One region of the Glutamicibacter mishrai genome, then DNA from elsewhere that is predicted to be linked to it. Evidence: predicted binding sites of a transcription regulator. Region 1 holds the regulator's gene; each other region holds the start of a gene.

Region 1 (7,747 bases):
CCGTGAAGGTAAAGCACAGGTCGAGCTAGCCCAGCTTGAATACCTCCTGCCACGTCTTCGTGGTTGGGGTGAATCGATGTCCCGTCAGGCTGGTGGACGCGTCGGTGCGGCCGGTGGCGGTATCGGTTCGCGTGGTCCCGGTGAAACCAAGATCGAAATGGACCGTCGTCGCATTCGTGACCGCATGGCGAAGCTGCGTCGTGAAATCAAGGCCATGAAGCCTGCGCGTGAAGCAAAACGAGCCAATCGCAAGCGCAATGAAGTACCAGCCGTGGCTATCGCCGGGTATACGAACGCTGGCAAGTCCTCTTTGCTCAACCGTCTGACCAACGCCGGCGTGCTGGTGGAAAACGCATTGTTCGCAACGCTGGATCCGACCGTGCGCCAGTCCTCGACTGAAGACGGGCTGACCTACACGCTGGCGGATACCGTCGGGTTCGTTTCGAACCTTCCCACTCAGTTGGTTGAAGCCTTCCGTTCAACTTTGGAAGAAATCGCCGATTCGGATCTCATCTTGCACGTCGTGGATGCCTCGCACCCCGACCCAGAGGGACAGATCCAGGCTGTTCGAACAGTACTTGGCGAAGTCGATGCATTGAATATCCCTGAAATCATCGTCCTGAACAAGGCAGATGTTGCGGATCCATTCGTCATTGAGCGCATCCGTAATCGCGAATCGAATACCTCAGTGGTGTCCGCGCACACGGGTGAGGGTATTGAAGAGCTGCTGGAGAAGATCAGCACTTCGATTCCGCGCCCTGGTATTCAGCTGGAGGTCCTCATCCCGTATAACCGCGGGGATTTGATCGCCAAGTTGCACCAGAGCGAATCTGAGATCTTGGAGAGCGAACACCTGGAAAACGGCACTCGACTGATCGTGAAGGTTCGCGATTCACTCGCTGCAGAGTTGGAGACTTTCAACATTCATGGATAAGCAAGAGCAGGCCCTTGGGCTTCTTGAGGCCGCGGTAACTTCCATGGGCGGTGCCATGCGCACCGGCCAGCAGGAAATGGTCAAGCACGTGGTGACTGCCCTGGAAGACGAAGAGCATTTGCTGGTTCAAGCCGGTACCGGAACGGGAAAGTCCATGGGCTATCTCATTCCGGCGCTCGCGCATGCGCAAACTAGCGCCAAACCGGTAATTGTTTCTACCGCAACTCTCGCATTGCAGTCCCAGATTGTCGGTCGCGATGTGCCGCGGTTACTTGAATCGCTCAAGGGCAAGCTCTCCCGCCCCATGGATGTAGCCCTGCTTAAGGGCCGATCTAACTACCTGTGCCAATACAAGCTAGGCGGGGGATACCCCGACGATGAAGGCACATTGTTCTCGATGGACGAGCCAGCGGTCCCCGCAGGCACGACTTATTCGCCACTGGCAAGCGAAGTGATGAAGCTTCGAGACTGGGCTGAGCGCACGGATACCGGAGACCGGGACGAGCTGGTGCCCGGCGTCAGCGACAAAGCGTGGAAGCAAGTCTCGGTATCCGCGATGGAGTGCTTGGGTTCTCAAAAGTGCCCCATGGCCGACGAATGCTTTTCGGAGATGGCACGCGCTCGTGCGGCAGAATCCGACGTGGTAATCACGAATCACGCATTGCTGGCGGTTTCCGCCTTTGAGGGGTTGTCGGTACTGCCTGATTTTGATGTCGCGATTATTGACGAGGCCCATGAGCTTCAGGATCGTGTGACCAGTTCCGTATCTGGTGCTCTGTCCGCGCGAATGGTGATGACTGCTGCTGGTGGCGCCAAACGCCACTGCGGTGTGAACGTTGATGAAATGGTCAAGGCAGCGAACCGACTGGAGAAGTCCCTGACTGGGATTCCTACTGGGTTGTTGGAGCATGGCCTGCGTGAAGATATGGGAATCGCGCTTAACGACATCGTTGAACAGGCGCGGCTGGCCTTGGCCTTGTCCAAGCCAGAAGCCAATGCACCTGCTGACGGCGGACGTCAGACGGCACGCTCCCAGCTGCAGGCCGTCATGGATGACGCCATTCGAATGCTTGAATCCGAAGAACGAAGAGAAGTTCTCTATACGACGCGCCCTCGGGAATTTGTCGAGGGCCGTGGCTATGTTGAGGCGGAAGAGTCCCAACCTGCAACGTTGAATGTGGCACCGCTATCGGTGGCAGGAAAACTCCGCGAAGGCCTTTTTGATGGCCGTACCGTGGTGCTCACCAGCGCGACCTTGGCCATCGGATCCCAGTTTGATGCGGTGGCCGGTTCGCTGGGGCTGATGGGAGCCGGTGCTCCGTCATGGACCGGCGTTGATGTGGGCAGCCCATTTGATTATCCGAAGCAGGGCATCTTGTACGTCGCCAAGCACCTGCCAAAACCGGGCCGCCAACTCGCGGCCGAGACGCTGGACGAAATTGAAGATCTGATCAAAGCGTCTGGTGGTGGAGCTTTGGCGCTCTTCACATCGAAGCGTTCGGCTGAAGAAGCTGCAAGCATTTTGCGGGAGCGCCTGGATGTAGACATCTTGTGCCAGGGCGAAGCAAGCATGAAGTCCTTGGTTGAGCAGTTTGCGGCCGAGCGGGATACCTGTCTTTTCGGCACGATGACGCTGTGGCAGGGAGTCGATGTTCCTGGGGATTCCTGCCGTTTGGTCATCATCGACAAGATTCCATTCCCGAGACCTGACGATCCAATTTCGAAGGCTCGTACCGAGGACGTCGCCAAACATGGTGGCAATGGTTTCATGCAGGTCTCTGCCACGCATGCCGCGATTCGGTTAGCTCAGGGAGCCGGTCGATTGATCCGTTCGGTCAACGACCGTGGCGTGGTTGCCATCCTTGATTCGCGAATGGCTACGGCTCGTTATGGCAGCTTCCTGAAGGCTACTCTGCCTCCGATGTGGCCAACCGTGGACAAGAAGGTTATTTCTGGGGTTCTGGAGCGGTTGAAGCCCGCTGAAAAGTAGGCTCCAGCTTGTGGGCACCCGAACCTGGTGTCCATGGCTAGCTGAGTGTACTAATGTCTGTGCCACGGGGAAGTCCGAGAATCGGAAGGCAAGATGAAGTCCATGAAGGAGCTGGCGCGTGCCGCGGCTGAAGATACGCACGCCCGTTTTGGCCATAGGCTATTCGGCCTGCCAGGTACGTGGATCGGCCGTCCGTATAGTCTTCGGCACCAGTTGCACGACGGAAGCATGCTCAGCGATATCAACGGTTTTTCGCATCCGTTTGCTGAGTGGAACTACTGGTGGCAGGCCCACTACTTGGATGCCATAATCGATGACGGGTTGGCTTATTTGGCCGATGGCGATCGCGGTGCTGCCCAGAACGAATTACGCCGGGCCAAAGACTTGCTGGCTGGCATCCGAGTGCGGAACTTCGGGGTATTCCCCAACTATTTCTTTGACGATATGGCATGGCTGGCTTTGGCTTGCCAAAGGCTGGTTGGTTTTTCGCGACAGGTTGAAGGACGCAGCCATCGTGGTGCCAAACAGGCCGTGACAACCTTGCGCAAGCAACTCGAAGGCGGCATTGATGACGTCTTGGACGGTGGCCTGTACTGGTCGCGTAAGCGAGACTTCAAGAATGTTCCGGCCAATGCTCCGGCCGCGCTATTTTTCGCGCGCAGCGGTGACCGCGATCAGTCCAGAAAGCTCCTCGACTGGATGCGGACTAAGCTTTTTAGCGGCCATCAGGGACTGTATTTAGATGGACTGCGAATTACTTCCTCAGGGCACAAGATGGAAGAAGCGCTGTACACCTACAACCAGGGGCCAATACTTGGAGCGTTGCTTGAGCTGGGCACTGCCGTCGATTTGGACCACGCCGGAACGCTGGTCCGGGCTACTCGTCGGCATCTGGCTGATGAAGCCGGCATTCTGCCCGTAAACGGAGGAGGAGACGGTAATCTGTTTGCCGGAATCCTCTGCCGCTATTTAGCCCTGTGCGTCAATGACGAGCGATTGGATCATGAAGTTCGAGATATGGCTCAGCAGATGATTTCGTCGACCGCGGGCAGTCTTGTCGATGACGAGCCCCGGCGGCTCTCAGCAGCAGTTCAGCGATGGATGGTCTTCAGCGCTGCAGATCGATGCGATTCGAAGTGAAAACCTGTAGATAGCAAACACGGAAACGGCGCCGAAGCTCATGCATCGGCGCCGTTTTGAGATGTGGTTAGAGCGAGCGCATCACCGAAACAACACGACCCATGATCTTTGCAGCGTCGCCAAGAATCGGCTCGTAGCGCGAGTTCTGCGGAAGCAGCCAGGTGTGCCCATCGCGCTGCCGGAAGGTCTTGACGGTAGCTTCCTCATCGAGCAGCGCAGCGACGATATCACCGTTCTCTGCATTTTGCTGACGGCGGACGACCACCCAGTCCCCATCACAGATGGCTGCATCAACCATGGAATCGCCAGAAACCTTGAGCATGAATAGTTCGCCGTGCCCGACCAACTGGCGAGGCAACGAGAAAACATCTTCAACGGACTGATCGGCAAGGATCGGACCACCGGCGGCGATTCGTCCTACCAGTGGGACCATCGTGGTGTCAGCGGACGTGCTGAGCTCGATCACCATCGCATCCTCGGCGGCCTTGGTGTCGGCATCCTCGGGGGTCGCCGGATTCTCTGCATCATCCGCGAGCTGCAGCGGCAACAGAATTTCCATGGCGCGCGGACGGCGTGGATCTCGGCGAATGTATCCAAGCTTTTCGAGCTGGCTCAACTGGTGAGTGACGCTTGAGAGGCTCTTGAGTCCTACCGAGTCGCCAATCTCACGCATGGATGGTGGATAGCCGTTCTTGCCGATTGCTCGCTGGATGGTTTCCAGGATCTTCTTTTGGCGAATCGTCAGCGAGCGTGCATTCGATCGGGGAGTGCGTTGTGAAGCTGACATGAGATTTTGCCTTCCCTAGCTATCTGACGAAAGTTCAGTGGTCCAAACTGTCGGAGCCAGATGGTGTGATGTTTTCATTGCTCGTCTACTTCGAAATCTTAGTGGATAAGCGAGTTTCTTTCAAAGATTTGTTCGAAAACTTCTGGACAAGTCGGACGAAGCTCTGTTAGAACAGATGTACTAGTTTCGAACACTTCTTCGAAACATAGGCATCGAACACAACTTCGCACCACTCGATAAACTTGAGGAGATAAGGTCATGGCAACTGTCGCACTTGACTCAAATCAAACCCGGACTCCAATGAAGATCCGCATCAACCGCCGTGGTTGGGCGGTATTGGTAGGCATTCCCGTATTTGCACTTACTGTTGCAGCCGCATTCTTCTTCTCGATGTTTGCCTCCAATGCTCACGCATCCTCTGAACTGCCAACGGGTGTCGAAACAATTGACGTGACTGTTATTCCTGGTGACACCGTCTGGAGCCTTGCCAAGGAGTACGCGCAGGGCTATGACGTCACTTCGGCAGTCAACCACATCTCGGAACTCAATTCCCTGCAGGGGAGCGAAATCCACGTGGGCGACTCGCTGTCGATTCCAGTCCTCGCTGGCTAAGGACTCGAAGTGAGTCGGGGGGATTGTTACCTTGACTCGTAGCGGATTCACCCGCGAAGCTGGTCCCCACGTAGACTAAATGCGTGAATGACCGCAGTGAACTTTTGAGTCAGCTGCCCTTGCGTGAGAATCTCCGCGGGCTATCCCCATATGGCGCACCGCAAATCGACGTGCCCATCCAGCTGAATGTCAACGAGAACACCCATCCGCTTCCTCAAACTGTCGTGGAAGCCATTGCGCAGGAAGTCGCTAAAGCGGCGACTAGTCTGAACAGATATCCAGATCGTGAATTCACCGAACTGCGAGAACTTCTTGCCGATTATCTTGGTCACTCCCTGACCGCCGAGAATATCTGGGCGGCGAACGGATCCAACGAAATCCTGCAGCAGATCCTACAAGCCTTTGGCGGACCTGGGCGGAGCCTCATGAGCTTCGGCCCTACCTATTCCATGTATCCGTTGCTCGCTAGCGGGACTGATACGGCTTACATCGCCGGAGAACGTTCAGAGGACTTCACCCTCTCCGCAGAATCAGCCGCGCAACAAGTCCGCGAACATAAGCCGAACATCGTCTTCCTGTGCTCCCCCAACAACCCCACAGGTACTGCGCTCGGCCTCGACGTGATCACTGCTGTCTACGATGCCGCGAGCGAGCACAACGGCATGGTCATTGTGGATGAGGCCTACGCCGAATTTTCCCTGTCGAGCACAAAATCAGCGCTGACCCTGCTTGAAGGACGGCAGCGCTTGATCGTCTCGCGCACCATGTCCAAGGCCTTCGGCCTGGCGGGCGCCCGCGTTGGCTACCTCGCAGCAGCGCCCGAAGTCACCGATGCGATCCGCCTCGTGCGATTGCCTTACCACCTGTCGGCTGTCACCCAGGCAACAGCAATTGCGGCGCTGAAAAACATTGATCTTTTGCTGGCCCAGGTAGAAGACATCAAGTCCCAGCGAGACCGAATTGTTGCCCGTCTCAAAGAGCTGGGGCTCAATCCTTCAGTCTCAGACTCCAACTTCGTCTTCTTCGGCGGACTGGAGAACCCTCACGCGGTATGGGAAGGCCTATTGGAAGCTGGCATTATTGTCCGCGACAATGGGATCCCGGGAACTCTGCGTGTAACTGCCGGAACCGAATCAGAAACTACTGCGTTCTTGGATCACCTAGCCGAGCTGCTCGGTGCGGAAAAGTAAGCAAGAACAAGCGAAGGAAGACATGTCTGCCGAATTGATTGGCGCACGTCGCGCCCGCATGGAACGCGTCACCAGCGAATCGTCTGTATTCGTGGAACTGGATCTCGATGGCACCGGCGTGTCAGAGATCAGCACTTCGGTGCCGTTCTACGACCACATGCTCACCGCGCTGTCGAAGCACTCCCTGATCGACCTGACAGTCCGAGCCACGGGCGATACCCACATCGACGTGCACCACACCGTCGAAGACACCGCGATCACTATTGGCGAAGTGCTGCGCGTAGCCCTGGGCAACAAGGCGGGAATCCGACGCTTCGGCACCGCATACGCTCCTTTGGATGAAGCGCTCTCGCGCTCGGTTGTGGACGTTTCGGGCCGCCCATACCTGGTTCACACCGGTGAACCGGCAGGGCAGGAATACCATTTGATCGGCGGCCACTTCACTGGCTCGATGACTCGCCACGTCTTCGAAGCCATCACCTTCCACGCACAAATTTGTGCGCATATCGAGGTGCTATCGGGCCGCGATCCTCATCATATTGTCGAGGCCCAATTCAAGTCCTTTGCACGAGCACTGCGCGAAGCTGTCGAGTTCGACGAACGCATGGGCGACAAGATTCCATCCACGAAGGGTGCACTGTAAGTGGAAAAGAAAAATGTAGTTGTTCTCGACTACGGTTCGGGCAACGTCCGTTCTGCGGTACGAGCGCTGGAAGCCGCAGGTGCGTCGGTTGAACTGACCGCGGACCCAGAGAAGGTCATGAACGCTGATGGGCTCGTTGTCCCCGGTGTTGGCGCCTACGCCTCGGTGATGGAACAGCTGACCAAGATTGGCGCACTGCGCTGGATCGGCCGGCGCATTGCTGGTGGGCAACCGGTATTGGGAATCTGCGTTGGCCACCAGGTCTTCTTCGAAGAAGGTGTTGAGCACGGAGTCAAGACCGCCGGTATCGGCGAATGGCCCGGCACCGTCGAGCGTCTGAAGTCAGACGTCATCCCGCATATGGGGTGGAATACCGTTCAGCCGCCAGAAAGCAGCAAGCTATTCGCCGGCGTTGAGAACGAGCGTTTTTACTTTGTGCACTCCTACGCCG
Region 2 (7,747 bases), 1.7 Mb from region 1:
GCCGTTGTTCAAGATCCAGGCCCATCAGCTTGCCGATCCATGCGGTGAGCAAAAACGTGATGGTGACCGAGGCGAGTACCACCAGCAGCACTCCGGGGCCCAGGGCGAGAATGGATCCCAGCGACAGCTGGAATCCCAAGAGGACGATGCCCATCCGCAAGAGCTTCTTCGCTGAAAGCCCCACCCCGGCATCAAGCACGTGGGGCACCGGCGCGAGGTTGCGCCACAGGGCACCGAGCACGATGGAGATCAACAGTGCGCTCACCGAGCTGAGGTAATGGCTGATCAGCATGCATAGCGCACCGACCACCAGGCAGAGCAGGATTCCAGGGGCTGGTCCTGCTAGTAGCCGGCGGGTTGCGGTGATTCTGGCGGAGGGGCGGGTACCAGCAGCGGGGTGTGCGCTGGTCGAGCCGGGGGCGGGGTTCATGCCTGCTATTCTTCGCCAGAAGCCGATCCTGCGGTATTCATCTTCTGGCCATCACAGGCATATGATCATGATATGGATAGCGATGTGCCGGTACGGCAGAGCATGGCCCATTGGCTGCAACTTTCCTCATTGGAGTTGCTGGTGGGCATTGCGGACCATGGGAGCCTGAGCGCCGGCGCTCGGGCGGTCGGCATGGCGCAGTCCAACGCCTCCAGGGCGCTGAAAACCCTAGAACGCCGGCTGGGATATGCGCTGGTGGCCAGGAAAACCAGCGGGTCCACCCTGACCGCAGAAGGCGTGCTCACCGTCCAATGGGCGCGTGAAGCGCTCGCCGGGCTCAATGCCTTTGCCGCCGGGGTGCGTTCCCTGGCCGAGCACGGCCAGACGGAACTGGAATTCGCAGCCAGCATGACCGTGGCCGAGTACCTGGCGCCCTCGTGGATCGGCCAGCTGCATGAGCAATTGCCCAGCGTCACCCCGCGGATGAGGATCATGAATTCCCACGACGTGATCCAAGCGGTTGAACTGGAGCAGCTGGGCTTCGGCTTTGTCGAAACACCCCATCTGCCCTCCGCGCTTCAAAGCCGTGAAGTCTTCCGCGACGAAATGCTGATCGTGGTGGCCCCTTCCCACCCTTGGGCCGCCCGGAAGCATCCGGTAACTCTCGAAGAGCTGCAAGAGACAGCACTGATTGAACGCGAGGAAGGTTCAGGCACCAGGGCGTTCCTGGATTCCCTGGCAACAGCCGAACGTGCCAAGCCGATTGCGGAATTCAACAGCAATGCCACGATCGGCCAGCTGGTGGCCGGCGGGATGGGGCCTGCGGTGCTGAGCCAGCTGGCAGTCGAAAGCCAGATCAAGCAGGGAACCCTGGTGGAAGTTCCGTTTGCCGGGCCGGCCTTGATGCGCAAATTATGTGCCATTTGGCGCAAGGAACGCGTCTTGAATCCCAATGAGCGCACCCTGTTGGAGATCGCCATCAGCGCCCGCTGAACACGGCCCTTAACGGCATCATCCCGGATCGAGCATGGCCGCGGTGCGCGGAGCCACGTCCGATCCGGGGCACCAGAGGGAGCCTAGGAAGCAACCTTTTCTATGGTGTGGCCCAGCTGCTTGGTGGGAACCCGATAGGTCTCGCGTGCAGTCAACGCCGAGAGCGAGGATATGACGGCGATCGCCGCGGTGAACAGGCTGATCTGGACCCAGCCATTGGCTTCGAGCCCGCCCAGGGCGGCGACGATGGACGGCGCGAAGCCCGCCATCAGGAAGCCCAGCTGGGTGCCGATAGCCAGCCCGGAGAAGCGCACCTGCGAGGAGAACATCTCTGCGTAGAAGCTCGGCCAGACCGCGTTCGCCGCCGCATAGGCGCAGGAGAACACCAGCACCGAAAGGGTGAACTGCAGCAGCGCGTTGCTCGACTCCATGGACCGCAGGTAGAACGGCATGATGGCTGCCGAACCCAGTGCGCCGTAGATGAACACCGGCTTGCGGCCGATCTTGTCTGCCAGCATGCCGAACAGCGGCTGCGAAATCAGCGCGCCGATATTGCCGGCGACCACAAGCCACAGGGTAATGGATTCGTCCATATTGCCGATGACCTTGCCGTAGGAAATCGCCAGGGTGCCATACACGGTGGACACGGCGGCGATGAATGCGCACAGCACAACGCGCAGCACGTCCTTCCAGTGGAAGCGCAGCAGCACGGCCAAAGGCAGCTTGGCGATGTCGTTGTTCTTCTTGGCTTCTTCGAATTCCGGGGTTTCATGCAGCGAGCGGCGGATGAAGAAGGTGATGATCACGACGACTGCCGAAAGCCAGAACGGAATGCGCCAGCCGATGCCGAATTTGATCTCATCGGGAAGGGCGACCACCGGGATGAAGATCATCGCGGCGAGGATCTGGCCGCCCTGGGTGCCGGTGAGGGTCCATGAGGTGAAGAAGCTGCGGCGGTGGTCCGGCGCGTGCTCCAGCGACATCGATGAGGCGCCGGCCTGTTCCCCAGCTGCCGAGAGCCCCTGGCAGAGCCGGGCGAAGACCAGCAGGATCGGGGCGAGCCAGCCCACCTGCTCGAAGGTCGGCAGGCAGCCGATGAGGAAGGTCGAAGCGCCCATGAGCAGCAGGGTGAACATCAGGACTTTCTGCCGGCCGATGCGGTCGCCGAAGTGCCCCACGAAGATGGCGCCCACCGGGCGTGCGACATAGGCGAAGCCGAAGGTGGCCAGCGACATCACCGCAGCGTTGGTGTCGGTGTCAGGGAAGAAGATATGCGGGAAGATCAGAGCTGCCGCGGAGCCGAAGATGAAGAAGTCGTAGTATTCAACGGCGCTTCCCATGAAGCTGGCGATGGCCGCCTTGACCGGTGTTCTTCCTGGGCTGCCGGTGTCGGCGGATGCGTTGGGTCCGTGTGGGGATGGCATCGGGTGACTCCTCGTCGAGTGTCTAAAGAGGGTGAAGATGGTCTTTAAGTGTTCGCTATGCGTACACTTGTTCGGAATGTGTTCATTGGATTACAGTAGATGTAAATCACATCTCAGGCAATACCTGAAGTAAACAAGAAGAGCTGCGGGAGAACATGAGTACACGTGCTGAGTCTTATCTGGTCGGTCTGATCGGTGACGGCGTAATGCCTTCGCTGACGCCACCGATGCACGAACGTGCTGCCCAGGTCCATGGGCTGCATTACCTGTATCGGCCGATTGACCTCACCGAACTCAATCTTCCGGCAAGCGATATCGGGGAGCTGCTCCAAGCGGGAGCCAAGCTGGGATTTAACGCCTTCAACGTAACCCATCCTTGCAAACAACTCGTTCTCGACCACCTAGATGACATCTCGCCTACGGCCAGAGCCATCGGAGCGGTCAATACCGTGGTGATCCAGGACGGCAAATTCATCGGGCATAACACCGATGCCTCCGGATTCATCCGTGGCCTGAACGACGGGCTGCCCGGAGTCGCAAAGCGCAAAGTGCTGCAGTTGGGAGCCGGCGGAGCCGGCGCGGCCGTGGCCTACGCACTGCTGCAGGATGGCACCGAGGAACTGCACATCGTCGACCTCGATGAGGACCGCGTTGAACATCGTGTCCGCGAGCTGCGCAAGCACTTCCCGCACGCGGCAATCCATGCGGCAACACCGCAGCAGGTCCCGCAGCTGCTGGGCCAGGTGGACGGATTGCTCAATGCGACCCCGATCGGCATGCACCACCACCCGGGGCTGCCCCTGGATCTCGCCGCGCTCGAAGAACGCCACTGGGTTGCCGACTGCATCTACCGCCCGGTGGACACCGAACTCATTGTCGCCGCCCGCGACCTGGGATGCCAGGTCCTGGATGGCGGATATATGGCCGTGGGCCAAGCGGTCGATGCCTTCGAAATCATCACCGGCATCAGGCCGGAGACGCAGCAGGTCCGAAGCCACCTGCTGGAACTGCTGGACAAAGGACTGTAATGCGCACCTCGATCGCCACGGTATGCCTCTCAGGAACCCTCGAAGAAAAGCTGCTGGCCTGCGCCAAAGCCGGGTTCGACGGAATCGAGATCTTTGAACAGGATCTGTTGGTCAGCCCCATGTCGCCAGAAGAAGTTAAGGCCATGGCGCACCGTCTGGGACTGACCCTGGACTTGTTCCAGCCCTTCCGCGACTTCGAAGGAGTCACCGAGGAGGCGCTCAAAGCCAACCTGCACCGTGCCGAGGCGAAATTCCAGCTTATGCAACGCCTGGGCATGGATCTGATGCTGTTGTGCTCCAACGTCGGCACCGCCACCATCAATGACGATGACCTGTTTGTCGAGCAGATCCGCCAGCTTTCCGATCTCGCTGAAAAATACAAAGTGCGCATCGCCTATGAGGCATTGGCCTGGGGCAAATACGTTGACACCTACCAGCACTCATGGGAGGTCGTGAAGCGCGTGGATCGAGCCAACGTCGGGCTGTGCATCGACAGCTTCCATATTCTTTCGCGCGGCGATGACCCGGCGGACATCGCCAGCATTCCGGGCGAGAAGATCTTCTTCGTGCAATTGGCCGACGCACCGGTGCTCTCAATGGACATCCTCTCGTGGTCCCGCCACTACCGGCTCTTCCCCGGACAGGGCGGGTTCGCGCTGGACCAGTTCCTGGCAGAGCTCGTCCGCTCCGGATACGACGGCATCATTTCGCTGGAAATCTTCAATGACGTATTCCGCCAGTCCAATGTGGAGCGTACCGCCATCGATGGGCTTCGCTCCTTGCAGTGGTTGGGATCGAAGACGGCCCAGTTGCTGGACTCGAACTCGGAGAGCTACGCGCTGGAGCTCGAGGTGCTTCCCGGCATCCAAGACGCCACTGGATTCGACTTCGCCGAGATCAGGACTGAAGACCCCGAACGCGTGGCAGGGCTGCTCTCGCAACTCGGATTCAACTTCCGCGGCCAGCACCGGCGCAAGCCGGTGCAGCTCTGGAGCTCGGGCGAAGCCAAGATCATCATCAATTCCCAGCGCAGCCGCGGGGTGGAAGCAGCTGTCTCGGGCTTCGGCGTGCTGGTGCCGGACCCCGTGGCCAGCGGCGAACGCGGAGGCGCCCTGCTGGCGCCCCGGGTTCCTCGCCACCAAACCCATAATGAGCAGGATCTGCCGGGGTTCATCGCCCCGGATCGCACCGAAGTATTCTTCAGCTCGCTGGCCAACACCGAAAACTGGGTGCAGGAATTCGAGGATTCCGCACCGGAGGCCAACGCTGCGCCCACTGGGCCCATCTTGAATATCGACCACATCAACCTGGCCCAGCCTTGGCAATGCTTTGACGAATCAGTGCTGTTCTACAGCAGCGTGCTGAACCTGAAAGCGCGGCCGGGCACGGAAGTGCCAAGCCCCATGGGGCTGGTGCGGTCACAGGTTCTTGCGACCGGCGATTCCAGCGTCCGGCTGGCATTGAATATCGTGCCGCAGGGCCTGGAAAGCGTGATTGAACGCAACCACGAATACCCGGAACACGTTGCCCTTCGCACCGATGACATCATCGAAGTCGCCCGCACCGCGCGTGCCCGCGGCATGGAGTTTTTGCAGGTGCCAGCGAATTATTACGAGGACCTCGCCGCGCGCTTCGATCTGGATGCGCAACTGCTGGAAACCCTGAAGGATTTGCACCTGCTCTATGACCGCGATGAGGCCGGGGAATTCCTGCACTTCTACACGAAGACCCTTGGCAACATGTTCTTGGAGGTAGTTGAACGGCGTTCTAGCTACGATGGGTATGGAGCGCCAAATGCGCCGGTCCGGCTTGCTTCTCAATTCGAGAGCAATCGCTGGAGCAGGAACTTGTAAAGCTGGGGGACCAAACAGTGGCAGAGCGGCCGGATTATTTCGTTAAGTCAGCGGAAAAGACCCTGGCCGTGCTGCTGGCATTTTCGGCAGGCAACTCTGAACTGACGGTCTCCCAGGTTGCCACGGCTACTGACCAGACCCGCGCCTCGGCCCGCCGATTCCTGCTGACCCTGGTTGACCTTGGATACCTGCAGGCCCAAGGCAATGCCTTTAAGATGACCCCGCGCGTTCTGGATATTGGCGCTGCTTATCTTTCCGGATTGACCCTTCCCCAGGCCGCCGTCGGCCATCTGCAGGCGCTGGCCCGTGAGCTGGAGGAGACCGCTTCTCTGTGTGTCCTTGAAGGCCAGGACGTGCTCTATGTAGAACGCGTCGCAGCACCACGGCTCCATGCATTGAACGTGTCCATTGGCAATCGCCTGCCGGCCTGGGTGACTTCGATGGGCCGTGTGCTCATCGCCCATCTGGAGCCGGGGGAGCAGGAAGCATTCCTGCAGCGCGTGGAGCTGCAGAAGTACACCGAGCACACGGTCGCGAGCATCAAGGACTTGAAAAAGGAACTGGCAACGGTTCGCGAGCAGGAATGGTCCTTGGTCAATCAAGAACTGGATGAGGGGCTGCGTGGCCTGGCCGTTCCGGTGATCCGCGGCGGAAAGCTGCTGGGCGCGTTGAATATCTCGGTGCAGACCAGCCGGAACAACCCTGAATATATCCAGGACCAGCTGTTGCCCAGGCTTCGCCGTGCCGCCAACGACATTGCTGACGACTTCGGCGGGCGCCTGGGCTAGGCAGCCGACTGCAAACTACCGGCCATTGGCTTCGATGGCTGAGGACAGCAATCCCGACAAGCGCTGGACACCCTCGGCAATGGTCGCCTCATCGACCGAGCAGAACGCCAGGCGCAGCTTGTTATCCGCTTGGCCGCTCGGGCTGAACGCAGCTCCGGGAATGAAGATGACTCCTGCCTTCACTCCCTGCTGCAGCAGCTCATAGGTGTCGATTCCCTGTGGCAGTGTGAGCCAGATGAAGAATCCGCCTTCCGGACGCGTGTAGCTGACTTCCGCCGGCAGGTACTGGGCCAGGGCCTGGAGCATGGCGTCACGGCGGGAGCGGTAGAGATCGTTGTATTTGGTGATCTGGCCCTTCCAGTCGTGCTCATTGAGGTAGGCGCTGATGATCATCTGGTTCAGGGTTGGCGGGCATAGTGCCACCGCTTCTCCTGCCAGGTAGAAACGGCGGAAGAGATGGGTGGGGACAGCCGCCCATCCGATGCGCAGGCCCGGGGCGAAGATCTTGGAGAAGGAGCCCATATAGATGACGTTCTCCGGATCCAGGCTGCGAAGGGTCGGCGCGGCCTGGCCTTCGTAGCGGAGCATTCCGTAGGGATTGTCCTCCAGGATGAGGATGCCTTCTTCGCGGCAGATCTCCACGATTTCCTGGCGCCGCTCGGCTGCCAGCGTGATGCCCGAGGGGTTGTTGAAGTTCGGGATGGTGTAGAGGAATTTGATGTGCTCGCCGGCCGCGCGCAATTCGCGGATGCGCTCGCGCAGGGCATCGGGAATGAGTCCGTTGTCGTCGGTGCCCACTGGGCGCGCGGCGACCTGATAGGCCTCGAAGGTGTTCAGTGCGCCAACGTAGGTAGGGTCTTCGCAAAGCACGGTGTCTCCGGGGTTGCAGAACACCTTGCATGCCATATCCTGTGCGGACTGGGAGCCATTGGTGACAACTACGTCATCCACAGTGACGTTGGTGATCCCTTCGGCGGCCATGACCTCGATGATCTGCTCGCGCAGTTCAGCGGTGCCAAGGCCCGAACCGTACTGCAGGGCTTCGGGACCCTGCTCGGTGATGATGCGAGAAGTCAGCTGCGCGATCTTTTCCAAGGGCAGTAACTGCAGGAAAGGATTGCCGCCAGCCAGGGACACCAAGGAAGGGTCAAGGGACAGTTCGAAGACGTCGCGGACGGCCGACTGCTTGATGCCGGCCGCGCGGTCGGAGAGCAACGCCTCATGGGCAGTA
Region 3 (7,747 bases), 1.7 Mb from region 1:
TGGTGGTGAACACGGCGATCTTCTCGCCCGCGCGCACCCCGTAGCGGTTCAGGTAGCTGCGCACCGCGCCGGCAAGCATGATGCCCGGGCGGTCGTTGTTTTCGAAGACCACCGGACGCTCGTGGGCGCCGGTGGCCAGCACCACCTGGCCGGCACGAATGTGCCAGATGCGTTCGCGCGAGACGCCCGGCGCGGCCGGTGCATCAAGGTGCACGGTGCGGCGCTGGACGGCCACCAGGTAGTTGGCGTCGTAGGAGCCGAACACCGTGGTGCGCTGCAGGTGGGTGGTTTCCTCGGCCTGCGCCAATTCGTCCACCACCGATTCGATCCAGTCAGCGGAATCCACCCTGTCGATCTGTTCGCCGGCGGTATCCAGCAGGGTTCCGCCGGCTTCCGGACGCTCGTCGAGCAGCATCACCCGGGCGCCGGAGCGCGAGGCTTCGCGGGCCGCGGCCAAACCGGCAGGGCCGGCACCGACCACCAGGACGTCGGTGTGCACGTGCACGTGGTCGTAGTAGGCCGGATCGGTGTCCGGATCCAGCACGCCCAGGCCCGAGAGCAGGCTTGCCGAAACACCCTCGGTCACCGAGACCGTGGTGGCCGGCAGCATCGACTCATCAACCTCGCCGGCGTGGCGGGCTGCCACGGTGACAAGCGCGTTGGGCTCTTCCACCCCGGCGGCCAGGATGCCGCGCGGGCGCTTGAGGTACAGCGAAGGGCCGCACTGGCGGATCTGGTTGGCCAGCATGGCGCTGGCGATGGTGTCGCCGCGGAAGGCGGAAAGCTGATGCCCGTCGATGCTCAGGGCCAGTGGCTGCGCGCTGTCGATCCGCGCGCGGGAGCGCAGTTCTGGTGCCAGTCGCTGTGGCTTGCTCATCGGGAGCCTCCCTGAAGGTTGTCGATCTGCGGTTGCGCCTCGCCGGCGCCGTATACGGCCAGGAATTCGTAGCTGACGGTGTCGCGCAGGGCGTTGAACCACTTGCGGCAGCCGCCGGAGTGGACCCAGCGTTCGGCGAACACGCCCTTCTTGTTGCCGCGGTAGAACAGGTAGCGGGACCATTCCTTATCGGTCAGCTCCGCGGGATTCTCCGGGTAGGCCACGTGGGCTTCGCCGCCGTAGCCGAATTCGTTTTCGTTGCGTGGCCCGCAGTGCGGGCAGTCGATTAGCATCATGGTGGTGCTCCTAGTGTGCGACGGCTGCCGCGCCGTGTTCGTCGATCAGGTGGCCGGTTTCGAAGCGTTCGAGGCTGAACGGGGCGTTCAGCGGGTGCGCCTCGTCGTGGGCGATGGTGTGGGCCAGCGTGAAGCCGGCGCCCGGGGTTCCCTTGAACCCGCCGGTGCCCCAGCCGCAGTTCACGTACAGGTTCTGGATCGGCGTCTTGGAGATGATCGGCGACGCGTCCAAGGTGGTGTCCACGATGCCGCCCCAGGTGCGCAGCACATGCGCCCGGGCGAAGATTGGGAAGAGCTCCACGGCCGCGGCCATCTGCTCTTCGATCACGTGGAAGGCACCGCGTTGGCCGTAGCCGTTGTAGCTGTCGATCCCGGCGCCCATCACCAATTCGCCCTTGTGGGCCTGGGAGACGTAGACGTGGATGTGGTTGGACATGACCACGGTCGGGTGCACCGGTTCGAACAGCTCGGAGACCAGAGCCTGCAGCGGGTGGGACTGGATCGGCAGTTCAAAGCCGGCCATTTCGGCCAGCACCGAGGAGTGCCCCGCGCCGGCCAGCGCGACCTTGCCGGCGTTGATGGTGCCGCGCGTGGTCTTCACGCCGGTGACCTTTTCGCCGTCCTTGATGAACCCGGTGACTTCACAGTTCTGGATGATGTCCACGCCCATTTCGTTGGCCTTGCGGGCGAAGGCCCAGGCCACGTGGTCGTGCTTGGCGATGCCGGCACGAGGCTGCCAGGTGGCGCCCATGACCGGGTAGCGGATGTTGTCGCTCACGTTGATGATCGGGCAGGCTTCCTTGACCTGGGAAGGGTCGAGCCATTCGGCGTCCACGCCGTTGAGCTTGTTCGCCTCCACGCGGCGCACCGATTCGCGCACATCGCCCAGGGTGTGGGCCAGGTTCAGCACCCCGCGCTGGGAGAACAGGAAGTCGTATTCCAGGTCCTCGGGCAGCTGCTCCCAGAGCTTCAGCGACTTTTCGTAGATGCCAGCCGATTCATCCCACAGGTAGTTGGAGCGAATAATTGTGGTGTTTCGGGCCATGTTCCCGCCGGCCAGCCATCCCTTTTCCAGGACCGCCACATTGGTGATGCCGTGGTTTTTCGCGAGGAAGTACGCGGTAGCCAGGCCGTGGCCGCCACCGCCGACGATCACAACGTCGTAGGACTTCTTGGGGTCCGGATTCGCCCACAGGAACTCCGGGTGCTCAGGCAGCAGATCAGCCACAGTGAATCTCCAATCTTCGACAGGACCGTATGAATGTATGAATTGCCGACAACTGATATATCAATCTGCGATTCACTGTATGATAGAACAGGAAACCCGGTCAATGGGTTCACGAAAATTACTTGGATGCTACGCACCACAGGAGGACTTCAGTGAGCGAATCCCTTTCCGATCGCGCCTACCAGATACTGCGCGACCGCCTGATCATGCTTGACATCGCCCCGGGCGAGCCGATCAACGAGGCCCAGCTGGTCCTCGAGCTGAACATCGGCCGCACTCCCCTTCGTGAAGCCCTCAAGCGCCTGGAAGTCGACCACCTGGTCCACTCCTACCCGCGCCGCGGCACCTTCGCCACCCGCGTCGACATCACCGAACTCGCCGCCATCACCGAAATGCGCCTCGCCCTGGAGCCACTCGCCGCCGATCGCGCCGCGGCCCTGGGCGGAGGCAGTGTGCGCCACGAGATCGAGCAGACCCTGCACACCATCACCACTTTCACCGGCGACGAGACCCGGCGCAATCTCATGGAGAACGATCTGGCCGTGCACCGCCTGATCTACCAGGCCGCCGCCAACCACCATCTCGAAGAGACCCTGATCCGGCTCGACAATCTCGCCACCCGCATCTGGTGCCTCACCCTGGATCGCCTTCCGAGCATTGACGCCCATATCGCCGAACACCAGGCCCTCCTCGAAGCGGTCCTCAATCAAGACCCGGAAACTGCCAGCACCCTGGCCCGCGACCATATCGCCAGTTTCGAAACTTCGGTGCGCGCCGTACTCTGACCGCCAGTTTCAGTCGCCAATCCCGCACCTGCTTTCAGCCTTGACCACCCGTCAAACCATCGTTTGACCTGTAACTTCATCATGCCCTAAAAGTTATCCACCTGCAATCAAAAACTCGAAGACATATTCGAACAACAGGCGTAAAGTAAGAATATGCCCGAAACAGTAAACTCCTCCGGGGATCAGCCCGACCCATCGCTTCACGGCAAGATCCAGGCCGTGATCGAAGAGCTGGAATCTGTACTGGCATACCGCGAAGAACATGGCACCAAGAGCCAGTGCGCTCAAGCCATCGCCGAGATCGAATCCGCAATTGCCACCTTGAACTATCATCAAGCAGCACTGAGCAATCAGCTCGAAATTGACGTGGTTCAATCCAATTCTGAAAAGAACCCCGGAAGCAAGGCACAGGACCAGCTCAACCGCGGCGCCGCTTCCGCCGTTGCACTTGCCCGCCGCTCCGATCCGCATGGCTTTCAAACGTATTTGGAGAACTGCCGGATTCTCTTCCAAAGCACTCCGCACTTGGCTGCTGCGTTCAGCCGAGGCGAATTCACCGAGGCGCAGATTCGGGCTATTCTCACCCCGCTGCATTCCGTCAAAGAAGAACGCCGAACAGAATTCGACGATTTTTTCGCCAAGAATCCAAAGATGTTTGAGAACCTGGGCAATAGGAAAATCAGTGACGCTGTCTACGACTTCACCCTGACCTACGCTTCGGACCAGCAGTGCAAAGAACAGAAATCAGCTGAGGAAAAGCGCTTCGTCAAATTCACGCCCAGTTCCCGCACCGGCATGATGCGGGTGAACGGCAGTATCCCCATCAGCGCGGGGATGGCGATGAAGAATGACATGAAAGCCACGGCTCGCAGCATCAAGGCAAAGGGCGATTCCCGCACCCGGGCGCAGATAGAGGCAGACTACTTCTCGAGTTTCTGCACCAACTCTGAGGCCAAAATTCCGCTCACCCTAACTCTTGGCTTGGTAATGACAGATAAGACGCTTTTTCTCGGCGATCGGAATCCCGCCCATCTGGAAGGCTACGGCGTCATTGCTCCCCAGTATGCCCGTGAGCTGGTTGCCGGTCAGGAGATCATGAACAACATGACTCTGGCTGACATGGCCGCCACTCGCTCACCGGCTTTCGTTGAAACGCTGGAAGCCACCGTGGAACTCATCCGCCTGTATACCGCACCGGGCGACAAGGAACTGATCGCGATGGATTCCAAAGCGAGGATCTTCCCGGAGAAAATGAAGAAATTCGTCAAAATACGCGACAGGCATTGCCGCACCCCATTCTGCGACGGAACGATTGAAGAAATCGACCATGTCACCCAAGCTTATTTAGGCGGACATACCTGCGTGATCAATTCCGACGGCCGTTGCAAGTTGTGCAACCAAGCCAAGGAAACCCCAGGATGGCAAGAATTCGTCCTCAAAAGCGGACCACATTCAATGCTGATCAACACCGGTATGGGCATCAAGTACCGGTCCACGGCACCTCCAGCGACCGGTTTTGCGCATAAGCCTTACCCACAGCACATGAGTGAAGCCGACTGGGTAAGCACATTTGAAGAATGGTTGAACCGGCCGCCGGACACGGGCAGCAGTCCGCCCGGCATCGAGGATATCCCCGCTTGACGGGATGAAAAAGATATTAGCCAGACCAGTTGCCACTATCGCCCCAGAAATGGGGCGATAGATAAGCTGCTGATTACAACTGGGATATCTTCGTGAAGATTACGCATAAGCACGAAGCCACTCGCTTCGAATGCATACCCCTAAGTAAGACATCCCAGTTGCAACCTCAAATACTTTGGCCAGCGACAGGCAATAACCACGAATCTTGCCGCCGCATAAAGCGGTCATAAGCAAAAATCACTTTCGCCCCAAAACCTGGTTTGCGCGGATTACGCCTCACAAAGTATCGACAAAACACCTTAACGACCGGCCAGCGGCAATACACTTTCCCAAGTTCAGTGTTATGAATCACCCACAGTTGCCCGCTTCAGGCCTGCGCTATGTTGCGCGCGACGCTGTTCGCGAAAAAGTCGCAGACGTCGCGCTCGACCTGTTCGTCGAACATGGGTTTGACGAGGTGACTATTGCGAAAATTGCAGAATCGGCGGGGTCATCCCCCGCAGTGTGCATCGTTATTTTGCGACCAAAGAAGATATGGTCATAGGTCCATTCGAAACGAACGGACCGCGTGTAAGTGATGAGCTGATCAAGCGACCAGCCGACGAACCGATCATGCAGTCATTGCACGGAGCCTACGCGGCGATGATTACCCGCGGCCCGCACCGCTCACGGGACAGGGCGGCCATGCGCCTCTTGGCAAGCACGCCCTCGCTTCGTGCGCGAAACACTGAAAAACACATGGTTTGGGCGGAACTATTAACACCGATCGTTGCCGAGCGGCTAGAAGGCAGCGACTCCCCGTTGCGCGCCAGCGTTCTGGTTCAGACAAGTTTGAGTGCGTTCCAATTGGCCTTGATGGCTTGGGCGGACGACGTGCAAGAACGCACGATCCTGGAATTGATTGACGTTGCCTTTGGCGACTTTGAAGCGGGTCGGAACTAGAGACTGAAGTAGCCACCTTGATCGCACGATCACGGCCACGATAAGAGCTCGATTAAAGCGTCGACGCAACCTCGAACAGCTTGGGATACAAAAAATCTCCTGGTCGCTTGACCAGGAGATTTTTATTGGATTTGGTGGAGGTAAGGGGATTCGAACCCCTGACCTTCTGCATGCCATGCAGACGCGCTACCAACTGCGCCATACCCCCAAAAGAGTTGGTTCCCTCGGTATCACTACCGCTGAACCGAGATAAAACTCTACCGGAGGTCCTGGAAAAACACCAAATCGGCCATCGGAGACGCTGATCACATCCAGCCTATTCAGAATGTCCCCGGCCGATGCAAGAATGATCTCGGAGCCGATCGGCTCCGCCAAGAAGTCAGTGAAAGGCGCGATCCCATGGCCATTGGAATGACCCCGTACCTTCGCTTCGCCGGTGATGCCCGCGAAGCCATGGAATTCTACAACGCAGCACTCGGCGGCGATCTATCGATGATGACCTTCCAAGAGGGCATGAACGATGGCAATCCCGCCACCGCAGATTTGATCATGCACTCGTCCCTCTTCCTGGAACGAGGCATCCACCTGATGGCTTCGGACACTCCTCCGAAGATGAACGTGACCGGCAACGGGGTGATCGCTTTGAGCAGTGATGCCACCGATGAGGCCGACAACGCGGTGCTGACCAAGTGGTGGGAGGCACTGTCTGCCGGCGCAACCATCGAAATGCCATTGGAGAAGGCCCCATGGGGCGACTCCTTCGGCCAGCTTCGCGACAAGTTCGGCGTGGTGTGGATGTTCAACATCTCCGCCGTGCAGGGTTAGAAACTAGTCGACCACGGTGTGTTCGTGGGCTGCGATTGCCTCGCGGCCCACGAGCAAGCCGACCTTCTTGGCCCGCGCCTGGGTAATCATGGCGATCAACAGGCCCAGCACTGCCAGGCCTGCGCCCACCAGTGATGGCGCGCGGTAGCCAAAGCCAGCCGAAATCACGGCGGCACCCAGGGCGGCGCCCAGGGCGTTGGCAACGTTCAGCGCCGAGTGGTTCAGTGAAGCGGCCAAGGACTGGGCGTGCGGCGCCGAGTCCATCAGCAGGGTCTGCAGGCTTGGAATGAGCAGCGAGCCCACGGCGCCCAGAACGAAGACCATGATCATGGTCGGAATCACCCAGCTGGCCACTGCCGCGAAAACCAGCATGGTCGCGGCCATTAAAACGCTTGAGAGCTTGATGGCGCCGAAGACCGACCAGTCCGCCAGGCGTCCGCCGATCAGCGAACCTACCACCATGCCCAGCCCATACAGGGCCAGGGCGATCGGGACGAGCGTGATCTTCAGGCCGGATTCCTCGGTCAGCGTCGGGGAAATGTAGGAATACACGGCGAAGAATCCGCCGAAACCAACGATGCCGGTGGCCATGGCCAGCCACACCTGAGGGCTTTTCAGCGCCGTGAGTTCGCGTCGGACGCTGGCGCCTGGTTCAGCCTTGCGCCATGGGACAAACAGCGTAATCAGTGCCGCGGTGAGCAAGCCGATGAACGCGACGATGTAGAACATGGAACGCCAGCCGGCCTGCTGGCCAAGCATCGTGACCAGCGGGACGCCGCCGACGTTGGCCACCGACAGGCCCAGCATCACCCAGGCGATGGCGCGCCCGCGCATGGTTCCGGGCACCAGGCTTCCTGCCAGCACGCCGGCCAGGCCGAAGTAGGCACCATGGGGCAACCCGGCAAGGAAGCGGGTGATCAGCATGGTGTTGTAGTCAGGCGCGAAAGCCGAGGAGAGGTTGGCCAGGGTGAAAAAGAGGATCAGCAGCTGCACCGCGCGCTTGCGCGGGATCTTGGCAGCCATCGCGGTGAGCACCGGAGCGCCGACCACCACGCCAATGGCGTAGGCGCTGATCATCAGCCCCATCTGCGAGTTGCTGACGTCGAGGTCGAGGGCGCCCTCCTGGAGCAGGCCCATCATCGAAAATTCGGTA
Region 4 (7,747 bases), 700 kb from region 1:
GCCCCGGGGATTCGATTTGGAAGCAGCCCAGTGTGTGGGTGGAACGGATCAGGTCGAAAGTGGGTTCGTCATCCAGCGGCACCCTGGCAAGGTCGATCTTTCCGTCGGCCTCTATATAGCTGTCGTTCGTGTGTCCGCCGGCGCGAGCGGCTTGTTCCTTGCTCGGGTGCATGCGGGCGATTTCCTCGAGCGTGTAGGCGATGGCTGATTGCATGCGCACTCCGAGCACGTCGAGTTTGATCAGCCCCATCAGGTCCATATCGTGCTTGTCGAACTGGCTCATCTGCAATCCGATGCCTGAGGGTTGCACCGGGGTGCGGTCCAGCAGGCTCGCATCGGAGAGGATCACCCCGCAGGGGTGCATGGAGATATGCCGTGGCAACCGGTCCAGGCGTTCGGTGGCGTCGATGAGGATATCGAGCTGGGTGTCATCGGTGATGCGTTCGGCGAGGGCAGCCAGCTCGGGTTTCTCGGTGAGTGCTTCGCGGAATGAGGAAGCGGAGAAGCGCCAGAGCTGCTTGGCGATTTCGTCTACCTGCTCCTGTTCGATGCCAAGGGCGGATCCTGCGTCGCGTACTGCGCCGCGGGCCCGGTAGGCGTTCTGCATGCTCATCAGGCTGACGCGTTCTTCGCCGTAGGTGGAGAAGATCTTGTGGTAGATCTCGTGGCGGCGGGCTGATTCCACGTCGATGTCAATATCGGGCAGGGTGGTTCGAGTGTCCGACAGGAAGCGTTCGAACACGAGGTCGTGGGACAGAGGATTCACCTGGCTGATGCCCAGCAGGTAGTTCACCAGCGAGGAGGCTCCCGAACCGCGGGCCGCAACGCGCACTCCCATCTCGGTGATGAGGTTGACGGTTTCTGCCACGGTGAGGAAGTAGCCGGCGAAGTCCAGTCGCTGGATCACGCCCAGTTCGAGGTCCAGCTGTTTTTCAATCAGGCTTCGGTCGGCATCAGGCAGCAGGCGCGGGACCGCGGCGTAGACACGTTCAGTCAGTTCCTGCATGGCTGGCCGGTAGAGTCCGATGACTTTCGCTTCAGGGATCACCGGCTTCTTCCAGCCCAAGTCCGTTATGGGATCCAAGGCTGCCCACCGGGCGAGCGCTTCGGTTTCGCCCAGCATCTGATGTGCCCAGTGCCGCTCGGTGGCGTTGCCGATTTCGGTGGCCAGCTGGTGCATCTGTTGAGGGGTTTTGAGCCAGCCCTGGCCATTGGGCTGGCAGGAGTCCAGGTTTTTCAAGCTGTGCAGGGTGCGCGCGGAGTCAAGAATATCCGCGGTGACAGCTCCGTCGGGATCTACGTAGCGCACCGCGTTGGTCAGCACGGTTTTGATCTGCCGTTCGTGGGCGTAGCGCAACATGCGCGCGGCTTCGCCCAGGCTATAGCGCGAACCGTGCGACGAGAGGTAGGTGGTGATCTCGACCCGCAGCATCTTCCCCACCCGCTTTTTCCAGTCGGCCATGAGTGTGCGCGCTTGGGTGTATTTTCCCTTGAGGATCGCTCTGGCTACATCGGATTCACCGCCGAGCAGGATTATCAGATTGCCGCTGCGGCCCAGTTCCGCAACCTGCCGGGCGCTCAGTCCGGGAACGCCATGCGCCGTGCTGTGCGCGAGGGTAATTGCCCGGCATAGGGCCGCGTAGCCAGCTCCTGCGCAGCCTCCGCGGGCCAGCAGGGTGATTCTTCCGAGGGTTTCCCCGGAGGCATCGAGCACCGCGAGGTTGACTCCGAGGATCGGTGCCAGCCCTTCAGCCATGCAGGCCGCCACGTGCTTAACCGCGCCATATAGCCCGTCCCGGTCGGTCAGCGCCAGCATCTGCGCGCCATGCGCTTTGGCTGCTTGCGCGAGGGCGCGCGGGTGCGACACCCCGTAGTGGGCGCTATAGGAAGAACTAACGTTCAAATGGGTGAAGCTCATGACAGCCCTTCGAAGATATGTTCCCCTGGTTGCGGCCTAGGCGCTGCGGGCCAGGGACTCATGCACACGCACCAGCCGCCAGTGTTCGGTTTGCGCATCAAAGCTCACGTCGACGCTGTGCACCTGCTTCGGTCCGCGCACCGCCACCAGCTGCAGCCGCCACATCTCGTAGTCGGCCATTCCCGCGCCGATTCCACGCGGAATCCGCAGGTTTTCGTCCCACCATTTGCGGCGCTCGAACCAGCGTTGAGGTTCGGCAGCCAGGCGGTAGTCCTGCCCTTGCCATCTCACGCGCAACGGCATTCCGTTCGCCGCCCGGGCAACCTCAATTGACTCGGTGAACATCCCCACGTGTGCACTCCTTACCTAATAGAACCATTCTATTCGAACATGTATTCGAATGACAGTTACACTAGTCAGGCGCACCGACAGTTTGGTCCACCCCGGGCGCGCTGGAGGGCAAACCGAGCACTTAGGGTCACAAAACAGGGGCGATACGCTTTACGCTAATAACGCATGCGTGGCATGGCGAAGAACCAACGTAAGGGACATCAATGAAAGCGATGGAAGACTTCAAACCATGGATGAATAAGAAAAAGACCAAGGTTGTCTACCAAGGAATAAGCGATCATCTAGATTTGACCGGAATTTCGAGCTTCCCTTCCCTTGAACGAATCTCGGTATACGACGCCAAACGCGTGTTGCTTCCGGAGAATCATGATTGGTCTGGTGTCAGCACTCTCGAATTCTCGTGGGAACCGCAATGGGCCGAAGTTCTGGAACAGAGGTCAGCAACCGAGACCCTGATTTATCGCCCTACGCAGGAGGCACTTGACTGTTTCAATTGCGAGCTGCCAACAAGCGAAGAAGGGATAAGTTCCCTTAGCTTGTCCACAATCAAACATGGAGTCATTGATCGCTGGTTCCCGCAGGCATTCAGTGCGAGCTGGGTCAAAATAGTAAACTCCCGAACCGTCGATCTTAGTTCTGCAGGTCCGTTTAACTCGATTGGCTTACTGGATTTCCGGTACGTGACGAGATTATCTGGTCTTGCCCACTTCACCCACCAGGGTCGGGTTCGGGCGATCAGGCTGGAAGACCCGTTGATCATGGATCCCAAGGAGTTCTGGAATATCCGGACTGAATGCATAAAATTCGGAACAGGCCGTAAGGAAAATGACGCTTGGCTCGAAGAAATCTGGGAGCAGAGACCAAAGAATTGGGAAGAGAAGTACTTCATCAGTTCCAAATTCGTGAATAAAAAACTCGGCCGAACGACCTGGGAAGAAACCTCGCAACTATCCCAAGCTGCTGATGACAAGGCGATTGCATATCGCTTCAAGGCAGCAATGAAAGGCTAGCCGGGGCGCAAACCTTTTCCGATCTCATGCTGTGGTCCGCCTAAGGCCGGTCGATTTGATCGGCCTTACCGCGCATTGCACTAGATCCACCCTAAGAAGACATTGAAATGTCGAGAATAAAAATTATGGCAATTCTTGCACTCGATCACGTCGCAACTGATGCGCGTTCCGACTCGGCCGTTGGAAGGTTTTCAGGTAGCGGTGCCTTCGAAAATGGCAATGCCACCGCAATCAGACGGCCCGCCCCATTGAAGCCCCACGCAAATGCAGCCACTGCTCCTTTTTGGCCATCGCTGGTCAACAGCATCTGGCTGAATAGAGTTAAGAAGCCGAGGGCGCGACCAAGCTGTTCTGTCATTTTGCGAGAGATGACAAGACTCCATGGCGGCAAGGGCCGTCTAGAAATATCCCTGCATCATTCGCTTCACGATCGCCTTGGGGTAGGACCTATCCAGCTGCCGTTGCTTGGCAACTTGAAGAACTGCCAACCGCCTGGTTTATGCGCCTTATTGGGGCACGCTTGCTGTGCTCCTCACCCACGTCCAGGAACGAGCCACCCCGACATAAGTTCTGGCGGATATCGCCTTTGCTCCCCTGAAGTGCTGCGTCAATGTGGCTCGTGCACTCTGGCTCTCAATTCAAGCGCCGTTTTTCGTCCCAACTCGTGCATAGGATGAAAGGCTCATAAATGTCTGTTCGCGTAGGCTCTGCGCGAAACTTCCGGGTCATGATCAGCACAATGCTCGATTCGCATCCAACGCACCGATAGCATCGAGACAGCAACCATCAATCGTTCCAGGAGCTAAATCCCATGCCTCATAAGGTCAAAGCCGTTATTTCGCGCGTCAAGGACGCACCCGTAGAGGTCGTCGACATCATCGTTCCGGACCCAGGTCCCGGAGAAGTTGTTGTCGACGTACTGACCACCGGCGTCTGCCACACCGATCTGCACTACAAGCTCGGCGGAATCGGCGACGAGTATCCCTACCTGCTGGGCCACGAGTCCACCGCTGTCGTCAGCCAGATCGGCGAGAACGTCACCAACGTCAAGGTCGGCGACCGCGTCATCCTGAACTGGCGCGCAGTCTGCGGCCAGTGCCGCGCCTGCGCCAAGGGCGAGCCGAAGTACTGCTTCAACACCTTCAACGCCGCCCAGAAGATGACCCTCGAGGACGGCACCGAGCTTTCCCCAGCGCTGGGCATCGGCTCCTTCGCAGAGAAGACCCTGGTCCACTCCGGCCAGTGCACCATCGTTGACGAAGATGCTGATCCAGCTGCCGTAGGCCTGCTCGGCTGTGGTGTCATGGCCGGCATCGGCGCTGCCATCAACACCGGTGAGATCAAGCGCGGCGAGTCCGTCGCTGTGATCGGTTGCGGTGGCGTTGGCGCGGCTGCCATCGCCGGCGCCCAGCTGGCCGGGGCAACCACCATCATCGCGGTGGACGTCAACGTGGACAAGCTGGAAGGCGCCAAGAAGTTCGGCGCCACCCACACCGTTGATTCCTCCAAGGTCGACGCAGTAGAAGCAATCCAGGAATTGACCGGCGGCTTCGGCGCCGACGTGGTGATCGACGCAGTGGGCCGCCCGGAAACCTACAAGCAGGCCTTCTACGCCCGCGACTTGGCTGGCCGCGTGGTGCTCGTGGGCGTGCCTACCCCGGAGATGAAGCTGGAACTGCCGTTGCTCGATGTCTTTGGCCGTGGCGGCTCCCTGAAGAGCTCCTGGTACGGCGACTGCCTGCCAAGCCACGACTTCCCAATGCTGGTGGAGCAGTACAAGCTCGGCCGACTGGATCTGGATTCCTTCGTGACCGAGCGCATCACGATCGACCAGATCGAGGAAGCCTTCAACAAGATGCATGAAGGAACCGTGTTGCGTTCGGTGGTGGAACTCTGATGTCCGCACGCATCGAAAACGTCATCACCTCCGGAACCTTCTCTCTGGATGGCGGGACGTGGGAAGTGGACAACAATGTCTGGATCATCGGTGATGATTCAGAGGTCATGGTCATCGACCCAGCTCACGACATCAAAAAGATCCAAGAGGTCGTCGGTGAGCGTGAAGTGATGGCAGTGCTGCTCACGCACGGGCATGATGACCACATTCGCGCCGCTGGCGAGTTCTCGGACATTGTCGATGCGCCGCTCTTCCTGAACCCGGAAGATCGGATGCTTTGGGAAGCTGTCTATCCAGAACGTGATGTTGATGCGGAAATCAGCGATGGAGACACCTTCACCATCGCTGGCACGACGCTTACCGCTCTGCACACCCCAGGACATTCGCCCGGTTCCACCTGCTTCTACGCAGAAGATCTGGGCGTGCTGTTCAGCGGAGACACGCTGTTTAACGGTGGACCTGGCGCTACCGGCCGCAGCTACTCGAGCTTCGAAACGATTATCGAATCAATCCGCACCAAGTTGCTGGGCCTGCCGGAGCAGACCGTAGTCAACACCGGTCACGGTGATGCCACCACCATCGGTGCCGAGGCACCGAATCTGGATGAGTGGATCAAGCGCGGGCACTAGCCACCGCACAAAAGAGCAGAGGCAGCCGATCCTGGATCAGCTGCCTCTGCTCTTTAATTTTCCCAAAAAGTAGAGCAACGAATGTGCTGGCGTGGCAGAATTATTCCCATGCCTGAGCCTAAACGCCGAAAACTGCTGCTCCTGTGGCTGTCTGCCGCGGTACTCGTAATTGCGGGGGCCTCTGTACTGTGGTGGGACAGCCAGCAGGAAGTCACTTTTTACGACGGATCCTACGAATCGCTGGACGAGGGCACCGAAATCTACTTCGGTCCGGGGCCCGCCGAAATCATGGGCTCGGTTCTGGCTTTGCTCGGTATCGGCGTGGCGGGAGTCGCCTTGGGATCATTTTTTCGCCAGCTCACTCGATTCAAGACCTGGTTCTTATTGACCGGACTGCTGCTGGCAGCAGCCGGACTCGCAACGCTGCTCTGGGACTACAACCAAGTCCGGACCTTCGGCTGGTTTGCCTATGAGCCGATGAGCAAATCAGAACTCATGACAGCCGGTGCAACGCCGATTCTGGGAAAGCTGGGGCTAGCGGCAGGAATTTTTCTGACTGCCACCTACTGGGGATTACGGAGTATCTTGCCGTTCTCCAGATCCGCGATTAATAGCTAGAACAACGAATTGTTGTGCGCTTCGATGAGCTGCGGCGAATTATTGCGCACGTTGCCGACAGCTGTATCAACCTCATGCATTGTCCATTCGGAGGCGACGTCAAAAGCCTGGGCACGGATCTGCTCAATCAGCCCTTCGCCATCTTCCTCGTCCGGATTCATCCAACGGCCCATCATCTGAGAATCCAGCGGAATTGGCAGGCGATCGTGCAGGTCGGCTAATTCCCCGAGCACACCGGGTTCTTGGGCAGAAGGCGAATCCATGGTCATGATCGAAGTAGAAAGGATCCAGCTGCCGTCTTCGTCCTTCCACCACTCATAGAGGCCTGCGAAGAAGATGAGCTTCCCGTCTTCGCGGTGCACGTAGAAGGGCCTTTTCTTGCTGCCTTCCTTCTTCCATTCGTAGTAGCCTTCCACCGGCACCACCGCGCGGCGCTTCTTCACCGCCGAGCGGAAAGTCGGCTTGCTGCTGGCGGTTTCACTGCGCGCATTGAAGGCGCGCACGCCCACCGCGAGCTCCTTTGCCCAGCCGGGGACCAGTCCCCAGCGGGCCACATGGATCTGCCGGTGCAGCTGGCCGTCGATGAGCCGCTCGAGCACAATAGGCACGTCGGTGGTCGGTGCGACGTTCCACGACTGGCGAAGCTCCAAGTTGGCATCTGCCTCGGCTTCAGCTTCGGCCACCAGGTCACCGATCGCCTTGGCCATTACATACCGTCCGCACATCATCTGCTCCTTAGCACCGGCACCGGGAATCTGTTCCCCAGTCTAGCTATCGACGCGCTGGAAATCAGCGAAGTTTTTCGCGTTATTCGGGAACAAAGCCAACAACGTCGCCGTTACACCTAGCATGAGCAACGAATTGAACCTTGACCAGTATGTTCCTGCCGCCGGTGGCGTCACCATGTTCACCACCAGCTGGTGCGGTTACTGCCGAAACCTCAAGCGCCTCATGGACCAGAAGGGCGTGGCCTACAACGAGGTGAATATCGAGGAAGTCGAAGGAACTGCCGAGATCGTGGAGTCCTTCAACAATGGCAACCAGACGGTTCCAACCTTGATCTTCCCTGATGGCACTGCAGCCACCAATCCTCGGATTGAAGAAGTGGTAGAGCGCGTCGGAGCCTAGCAGGAAAACTAAAAAATCGGTGTCTGAAATTTTCAGGCACCGATTTTTTGCTGTCGTCGTTTCTAGATCAAGCTGAGGTGTTCTCGGTATTCCTCGAGCAAGGCTGCGATGAAGCCCTCAGTAGTGACCGTGCTGACGAGATCATTGGCGGCACCGACGGTCGTGGGATCCATCGGGACTTCCATCGCCTGGTACA

The links. Region 1 encodes LexA, which represses DNA repair genes until DNA is damaged. Its sites were predicted from a motif close to TCGAACANNTGTTCGA; they were not measured.
Region 2: D3791_RS05535 (shikimate dehydrogenase) is a predicted target of LexA. The motif match lies at 2,907-2,922, and genes of this name have one in related genera.
Region 3: D3791_RS04915 (DUF222 domain-containing protein) is a predicted target of LexA. The motif match lies at 3,302-3,317, and genes of this name have one in related genera.
Region 4: D3791_RS00190 (DUF6504 family protein) is a predicted target of LexA. The motif match lies at 2,303-2,318, and genes of this name have one in related genera.

Annotation. Positions count from the first base shown of each region.
Region 1 covers NZ_CP032549.1:2,906,843-2,914,589, forward strand. Annotated here, with positions in the region: gene hflX (GTPase HflX) at 1-934, shown strand, start outside; gene D3791_RS13685 (ATP-dependent DNA helicase) at 927-2,924, shown strand; gene D3791_RS13690 (glycoside hydrolase family 76 protein) at 3,027-4,064, shown strand; gene lexA (transcriptional repressor LexA) at 4,132-4,851, opposite strand; gene D3791_RS13700 (LysM peptidoglycan-binding domain-containing protein) at 5,110-5,463, shown strand; gene D3791_RS13705 (histidinol-phosphate transaminase) at 5,547-6,653, shown strand; gene hisB (imidazoleglycerol-phosphate dehydratase HisB) at 6,676-7,296, shown strand; gene hisH (imidazole glycerol phosphate synthase subunit HisH) at 7,297-7,747, shown strand, end outside.
Region 2 covers NZ_CP032549.1:1,161,458-1,169,204, reverse strand. Annotated here, with positions in the region: gene D3791_RS05550 (YeiH family protein) at 1-430, opposite strand, end outside; gene D3791_RS05545 (LysR family transcriptional regulator) at 503-1,423, shown strand; gene D3791_RS05540 (MFS transporter) at 1,507-2,847, opposite strand; gene D3791_RS05535 (shikimate dehydrogenase) at 3,003-3,875, shown strand; gene D3791_RS05530 (bifunctional sugar phosphate isomerase/epimerase/4-hydroxyphenylpyruvate dioxygenase family protein) at 3,875-5,728, shown strand; gene D3791_RS05525 (IclR family transcriptional regulator domain-containing protein) at 5,746-6,516, shown strand; gene D3791_RS05520 (aminotransferase-like domain-containing protein) at 6,532-7,747, opposite strand, start outside.
Region 3 covers NZ_CP032549.1:1,036,868-1,044,614, forward strand. Annotated here, with positions in the region: gene D3791_RS04895 (sarcosine oxidase subunit alpha family protein) at 1-877, opposite strand, end outside; gene D3791_RS04900 (sarcosine oxidase subunit delta) at 874-1,173, opposite strand; gene D3791_RS04905 (sarcosine oxidase subunit beta family protein) at 1,184-2,401, opposite strand; gene D3791_RS04910 (GntR family transcriptional regulator) at 2,608-3,186, shown strand; gene D3791_RS04915 (DUF222 domain-containing protein) at 3,340-4,827, shown strand; gene D3791_RS16890 (TetR/AcrR family transcriptional regulator) at 5,171-5,371, shown strand; gene D3791_RS04920 (acyl-CoA-like ligand-binding transcription factor) at 5,332-5,769, shown strand; tRNA gene D3791_RS04925 (tRNA-Ala) at 5,902-5,977, opposite strand; gene D3791_RS04930 (VOC family protein) at 6,169-6,594, shown strand; gene D3791_RS04935 (MFS transporter) at 6,598-7,747, opposite strand, start outside.
Region 4 covers NZ_CP032549.1:39,854-47,600, forward strand. Annotated here, with positions in the region: gene D3791_RS00185 (DNA polymerase III subunit alpha) at 1-1,918, opposite strand, end outside; gene D3791_RS00190 (DUF6504 family protein) at 1,955-2,263, opposite strand; gene D3791_RS00195 (hypothetical protein) at 2,473-3,279, shown strand; gene D3791_RS00200 (S-(hydroxymethyl)mycothiol dehydrogenase) at 4,091-5,176, shown strand; gene D3791_RS00205 (MBL fold metallo-hydrolase) at 5,176-5,805, shown strand; gene D3791_RS00210 (DUF2537 domain-containing protein) at 5,914-6,423, shown strand; gene D3791_RS00215 (SOS response-associated peptidase) at 6,420-7,148, opposite strand; gene D3791_RS00220 (mycoredoxin) at 7,273-7,551, shown strand; gene D3791_RS00225 (lipoate--protein ligase family protein) at 7,614-7,747, opposite strand, start outside.